Regions from separate parts of the Vibrio sp. JC009 genome, predicted to be linked through region 2. Evidence: predicted binding sites of a transcription regulator. Region 2 holds the regulator's gene; the other holds the start of a gene.

Region 1 (3,421 bases), 1.5 Mb from region 2:
AACCTAACAGCGACAAGATCTGCTGGCTCTACCCGGAAAACCTGCCTGATATTCAGGTCGCCGACAAAATTACCATTTCAGATTACCTCACCATCTTTGGTGCCAGAGCTGAATTTAATGAACAGGAAATCCCGGAGCAGCTTAACCTGAAGCTCTATAAGCTAGGGCAGAAGTGGGCAGGCAACGCACTTGAATTAGGTCCGGGCCTTGCCACGCTAAACTATCTGGCCACCACCTGTCGTAAAGAGCAAAAACTGGATGTGGCACTGACAGAAAAGCAACAGGGCTACCGTGAGCTGAATATGCTGCTGACAGACCTGGTAGACACTGAACTGGCAGACTATGAAAACGGCATTCTGACCTTTAAAAGCGAAGATGCCCGACGCTTCTCCAACGGCGAATGGCTGGAAACTCTGGTTCACAGCACAGTAAAACAGATCCAGGATGAGCTGCCGACCATTCAGGACCACTCCCTGAATGTTCAGGTCTACCGCCAGCTTGGCGAGCGCGAAGTCAGAAACGAGCTGGATGTGGCATCCGTGGTCAATAACAAGCTGCATATCATCGAATGTAAGACCAAAGGCATGCGCGACGACGGCGATGACACACTATACAAACTGGAATCACTAAGAGACCTGCTGGGCGGTCTTCAGGCAAGAGCTATGCTGGTCAGCTTCCGCCCTCTTCGCCACAACGATATTACCCGCGCAGAAGATCTGGGCCTGGCGCTTATCGGGCCGGATGAGCTAAAGCAGCTTAAGGAACATTTGCATGCATGGTTTGATGCGGCTGGGGGGCATGAGGGGTTATAGGCCTATGGGGCTATGGGGGCGGTCGCTTCGCTTCCTGCTGGGCCCTGGGAATACGAACACAAAAAGCTCTGCACTACTGCAGAGCTTTTTTATAACTATAGATCATGCTACTTTCCAGGACCAAGAGCCCCATAGCCCATAGCCCATAGCCCATAGCCCAAAATTACAACATCTTACGAGCAGCCTCAACCACAACCTTAATCGAACGAGCCTCAGTCTCTTTCAGCGTCGAATGATCTGGGATCTCTTTCTGCGTACGGTTGATGATAACACCCGCCACACAACCCGCTTTCAGGCCTGAGCTTGCGCACATAGTCAGAAGGGTTGCGGATTCCATTTCGAAGTTCAGCACACCCATGTCCTGCCACTCTTGCATTGAGCCCTGGAAACGCTTCACAACGCGGCCGGAGAAGGTGTCGTAACGCTCCTGGCCCGGGTAGAAGGTATCACTTGAAGCTGTCACGCCCATATGTACCGTTGCGCCAGTCTCTTCTACTGCTGCTTTCATTGCTGTTGCTACTTCAAAATCTGCAACTGCCGGGAATTCCATTGGAGCGAAGTGAAGGCTTGCACCGTCCAGACGTACAGAGCCTGTAGAAACAATCATATCGCCTACATTCACATGCGGCTGAATTGCACCTGTAGTACCAACACGCAGGAATGTACGAACACCGCACTGCGCCAGCTCTTCTACGGCGATAGACGTTGAAGGGCCACCGATACCGGTTGAACAGATAACTACTGACTTACCATCCAGTTCAGCACGGTAAACGTTGTATTCACGATGACGTGCAAGCTGAACAGGATTTTCCATCTCGTTTGCGATCTTTGGCACACGATCCGGATCACCTGGGATAATTGCTACAGTTGCACCATTTAAATCGGCTTCGGTAATACCCAGATGGAAAACTGGTTGAGACATATTTGACTCCTTTTGTTGGCAATGCCAGTAGTGGTTGTGGGATACAGAGAAACTGTAGCTGAACATATCCGGAATTATAGTGATCGCATTCACAATACATAATGTTACAAAATGACACATTACAGAATTAATCGGTTTGCATCACACTTTTAAGTGAATTTAGATTAGTAATTGCGCTTTTGAACAAGCATAGCAGGTATCCGGAAGTTCACCCCGGATACCTGAAATGACACCGCTATCTGGCTCTTAAAAGTCTTAAGGCGTTCAGTGTCACCAGCACCGTGGCTCCGCTGTCCGCCAGAACCGCTACCCAAAGGCCGGTGATACCGAGGATACTGGTCACTAAGAAAATCCCCTTCAGACCTAACGCCAGAGCAACATTCTGTCGGATATTGGCCAGTGTAGCTCTGGACAGGCGTACCATGGTCGCCACTTCGTCCAGACGGTTATGAGACAGCGCTGCGTCGGCCGTTTCAAGCGCAATATCGGTGCCACTTCCCATGGCGATGCCCACTGAAGCCGATTTCATTGCCGGAGCATCGTTAATACCGTCACCGACCATAGCCACGTTTTTCTCCGTTGCCAGTTGCCTGATATGAGAGACTTTATCCTCCGGCAGCAGACCGGCAGCATAATCAATCCCAATCTGGCTGCCGATCACAGCGGCGCTTCTTTGGTTATCTCCTGTGAGCATAACGCAATCAATGCCCTGAGATTTAAGCTCAGAAACCGTTGCCCTGGCTTCTTCACGCAGCTCATCACGAAAGGCAATAATGCCGATGCATTTATCATCTCTCACCACAACGGCCAGTGTTTTGCCTTCAGACTCCAGCGAAAAGATATGCTCTTCGATTTCAGCCTTCTCAGGTTCGGGCAGTTTCCCCGGAGCCACTATCAGGTAATGACTTCCGTCCAGACACCCTTGCACTCCTGCTCCGGCTAAATGCTCTCTCTGCTCAGCCTCCGGTACGGTCAGCTTTTCTTCAAAGGCTTTATTCAGAATCGCCAGAGCCAGAGGATGGGAAGAGCCGGTTTCAATAGATGCGGCGCTTATCAGCAATTGCTCTTCGCTGACACCGTTTAGCGTAATCACATCTGTGACTCTCGGTTTGCCTTTGGTCAGAGTACCCGTTTTATCAAAAGCGATAGCCTGAACGCTTCCCAGTTGTTCCAGCACTGCCCCGCCCTTGATCAGAATACCTTTCCTTGCCGCAGCAGCCAGACCGGACGTAATGGCCGCCGGGGTGGAAATAACCAGAGCGCACGGACAAGCGATAAGAAGCAGCGCCAGTCCGCGGTATAACCAGGTTTCCCATGGCTGAGCAAAAAGCAGTGGCGGCGTCACAATAACCAGAAGGGAAACCAGCATCATTGCCGGCGTATACCATCGGCTGAACCGGTCTAAAAATCGCTCTATTGGTGCTTTATGGGACTCAGCATCCTCAATCAGGTGAAGAATACGGTCCACCGCATTTTCTCCCTGCTCAGATGTCACTGTGATCCGGGTCAGCTTATCAACCACCACAGAGCCCGCCATCACCTGTTCTCCGGCCTGTTTTTCTACCGGGACAGACTCTCCGGTCAGGGCGCTCTCATCAAAGCTTGCCGGGGTCTGAATAATGCCGTCAGCAGGCAGACGATCCCCAGCCCTGATCTCAATAATATCGCCAGGGATAATGGCACTGGC
Region 2 (3,421 bases):
TATCCATTCCGTTGCAGGTTATCCATGCCCAGGATGATCCCTTTATGACGGAGGCTGTGATCCCTAAGTTTAAGCTTAACGACAATATCGACTACCGTTTGCTAAAGTCCGGCGGGCATGTGGGCTTTCTGTCCGGCAGCTTCAGAAAGCCGGAATTCTGGCTGGAGCAGGCGCTTCCTGCCTACTATCAACATATTAAGCAGTAATGTGAGAAAGCGACTATGATTATCCCTTGGGAACAGATAAACCCGGAGACACTGGAAAATCTGATTAAAGAATTTATTCTCCGTGAAGGAACCGATTACGGTGAAGTGGAAGTGTCACTGGAAGATAAAGCCGATCAGGTCAGAGAGCTGATAAAATCCGGAGAGGCCGTCATTCTCTATTCAGAACTGCACGAGACCGTAGATATAAAGTTAAGACGCGAGTTATAAGTAATTAAACCAATCCAGGACAAGGAATGTCATGTCAGCAAAACATCCCATCATAGCAGTAACAGGTTCATCGGGAGCCGGTACATCCACCACCTCTGAAGCCTTCAGAAAAATGTTCAATATGATGGACGTAAAAGCTGCCTGGGTGGAAGGTGACAGTTTCCACCGATACACCCGGCCAGAAATGGATGTGGCTATCCGCAAAGCCAAAGAGCAGGGAAAACACATCAGCTATTTCGGCCCGGAAGCCAATGATTTTGCTGCTCTCGAGCAGTTCTTCAGAAAGTACGGAGATGAAGGCACAGGTCAAATCCGTCGCTATCTGCACTCCTTTGACGAAGCGGTTCCCTATAACCAGATGCCCGGCACTTTCACCCCCTGGCAGGATCTGCCGGAGAACACAGATGTTCTGTTTTATGAGGGTTTACATGGTGGCGTAAGAGACGGAGATATTAACGTCTCCCAGCATGTGGATATGCTGATAGGCATGGTGCCGATAGTGAACCTGGAGTGGATACAGAAATTTATCCGCGATACGCGTGACAGAGGACATTCACGGGAAGCAGTGATGGACTCCATTGTCCGCTCCATGGATGACTACCTGAATTACATTACCCCTCAGTTTTCCCGCACTCATATTAACTTTCAACGGGTCCCCACAGTGGATACCTCTAACCCTTTGGATGCCAAAGCAATTCCGAGTCTGGATGAAAGTTTTGTTGTAATTAGGTTAAGAGGTATGAAAAATGTTGATTACCCGTACCTTCTGGCCATGCTCGACGGTTCTTTTATGTCACGCCACAATACGCTTGTGGTACCGGGGGGTAAAATGAGTTTTGCCATGGAACTGATCATACGTCCTATGCTTGCCCAACTGATAGAAACCGGTAAAATCGGTTAAAATGTTAACATTTGTCACATTTTTTCCAAGTCCGTGATCATGTGCACGAATTTGCGTAAAAAATCGCGTTTTTAAAGCGATCAAAATCAAGAAATCGATTGCAAAAAGAGATAATATTCTTAATCGAATTATAAGTTGCTTGCAGCTTTCAAAGAGAAATCCTATGCTAAACCACCTAATTGAGTGGCTTAGCAGCAAAGGAAAGCTGCTGAGCAGCAGGCCCTGCAGATAAAGTGAGATAATTATGGTTCTAGGTAAACCTCAAACCGATCCAACACTAGAGTGGTTTCTTTCACACTGTCATATTCATAAGTACCCATCAAAGAGTACTCTGATTCATGCTGGTGAAAAGGCTGAAACTCTGTATTACATTGTAAAAGGCTCTGTGGCTGTCCTAATCAAGGATGAAGAAGGTAAGGAAATGATTCTTTCTTATCTGAACCAGGGTGACTTTATTGGTGAACTGGGTCTTTTCGAAGAAGACCAGGAGCGTACAGCATGGGTTCGCGCTAAATCTCCATGTGAAGTAGCAGAAATTTCATTTAAGAAATTCCGTCAGCTAATTCAGGTAAACCCAGACATTCTGATGCGTCTGTCAGCTCAAATGGCAAGCCGCCTTCAGGTAACCAGCCAGAAAGTTGGTGACCTTGCGTTCCTTGACGTTACAGGCCGTATCGCACAAACACTTCTGAACCTGGCTAAGCAACCGGATGCAATGACTCACCCGGACGGCATGCAGATCAAGATCACCCGTCAGGAGATTGGTCAGATTGTTGGCTGTTCACGTGAAACCGTTGGCCGTATCCTGAAGATGCTGGAAGAACAGAATCTGATTTCTGCACACGGTAAAACTATCGTGGTTTACGGTACTCGTTAATTCTTTAGCGAAACAGTTTGTAAAAAGCGCAGCTCACGGGCTGCGCTTTTTTTATACCTTTTACTTACTACCCTTACCCCTTACCACTGGGTCATTCCGGAAGTTGCGAAGCTTCTATCCGGAATCTACTGTCAGCGCGTAGTAGGGCAGAAGAAACCTCTGACTCTACAACACCCAGAAAGTAGATCTCGGATATTGCTTTGCAATTCCGAGATGACGGCAGTGGGAGACAGCAAGAAATGTGCATCTTTTTACTGAACAATTAGCTTTAAGCAAGTATGGGCTACTGGTGACCAAAAGCTATTTAAGCTAACCTAAGCCAATTACAAAGAAAAAATCCAGTAAAAAACAATGGAAAAATTCGAATCAATTTACCAAAGAGCTGCCGAGCGTAAAGGGGGAGAAAAGCGCCTTGAGGAATTGCTCAGCAAGCCACTCAGCAGTGAAGAACTGGCAGCCATATCCAACGATCGCTGGCTTTCGGCTTTTACCATGAAAGTGTTTCAGTCGGGTATCTCATGGAGTGTGGTCCGCAAAAAGTGGCCTGACTTTGAAGAGGCATTTTTCGGGTTTAAGATCGAATCATTACTTATGCTGTCGGATGAACAGTGGGAAACCAAAGCACAGAACCCGGCTATCATACGCCACCTGACCAAAGTAATGTCCATCCCGGCCAATGCCCATATGATCCATAGCGCTTCCATTCAACATGATTCATTTGGTCAGATGGTGGCAAACTGGCCGAAAGAGGAGATTACCGGGCTTTGGGAGTACCTGAAAAAGAATGGAGCCCGTCTGGGCGGAAACACAGGTCCATACGCTTTAAGAACTCTGGGAGTCGATACTTTTATACTTTCATCCGATGTTGAATCTCATCTGCGCAATATCGGGATAATTGATTCAGGAAGAGGGACGAAGCGAGCACTGAATGCAGCAAACAAAGCCTTTGCACAGTGGCAACAGGAGTCCGGCCGTTCGCTTACTGAGATTAGCCAGACTATTGCGTTTAGTTGTGGGGATAATCGGGTGGTTTGAGCTATCAGCCTGACTCTTATACACAAATATTAAAGTGAACAGAGAACGGTTCTCCCCCTTAATTGAAAAGCCTAATTGGTTGATAAAGCTAATAGAAGGGGGAGTTAGAGGGGGTTGGTTATGCCATGCATGGTTAAACAACCAAAACTTAACCCCATGAGAAGCAACCCCTCC

Evidence for each region. Region 2 encodes CRP, which controls carbon source genes, mostly activating them, when cyclic AMP is high. Its sites were predicted from a motif close to TGTGANNNNNNTCACA; they were not measured.
Region 1: udp (uridine phosphorylase) is a predicted target of CRP. The motif match lies at 1,813-1,828, and genes of this name have one in related genera.

The regions. Positions count from the first base shown of each region.
Region 1 is NZ_CP092106.1:2,085,120-2,088,540, forward strand. It holds gene L3Q72_RS09250 (DUF1887 family protein) at 1-812, shown strand, start outside; gene udp (uridine phosphorylase) at 976-1,734, opposite strand; gene L3Q72_RS09260 (zinc/cadmium/mercury/lead-transporting ATPase) at 1,970-3,421, opposite strand, start outside.
Region 2 is NZ_CP092106.1:255,058-258,478, reverse strand. It holds gene L3Q72_RS01230 (hydrolase) at 1-206, shown strand, start outside; gene L3Q72_RS01225 (YheU family protein) at 222-434, shown strand; gene L3Q72_RS01220 (phosphoribulokinase) at 466-1,335, shown strand; gene crp (cAMP-activated global transcriptional regulator CRP) at 1,580-2,212, shown strand; gene L3Q72_RS01210 (DNA-3-methyladenine glycosylase I) at 2,564-3,247, shown strand.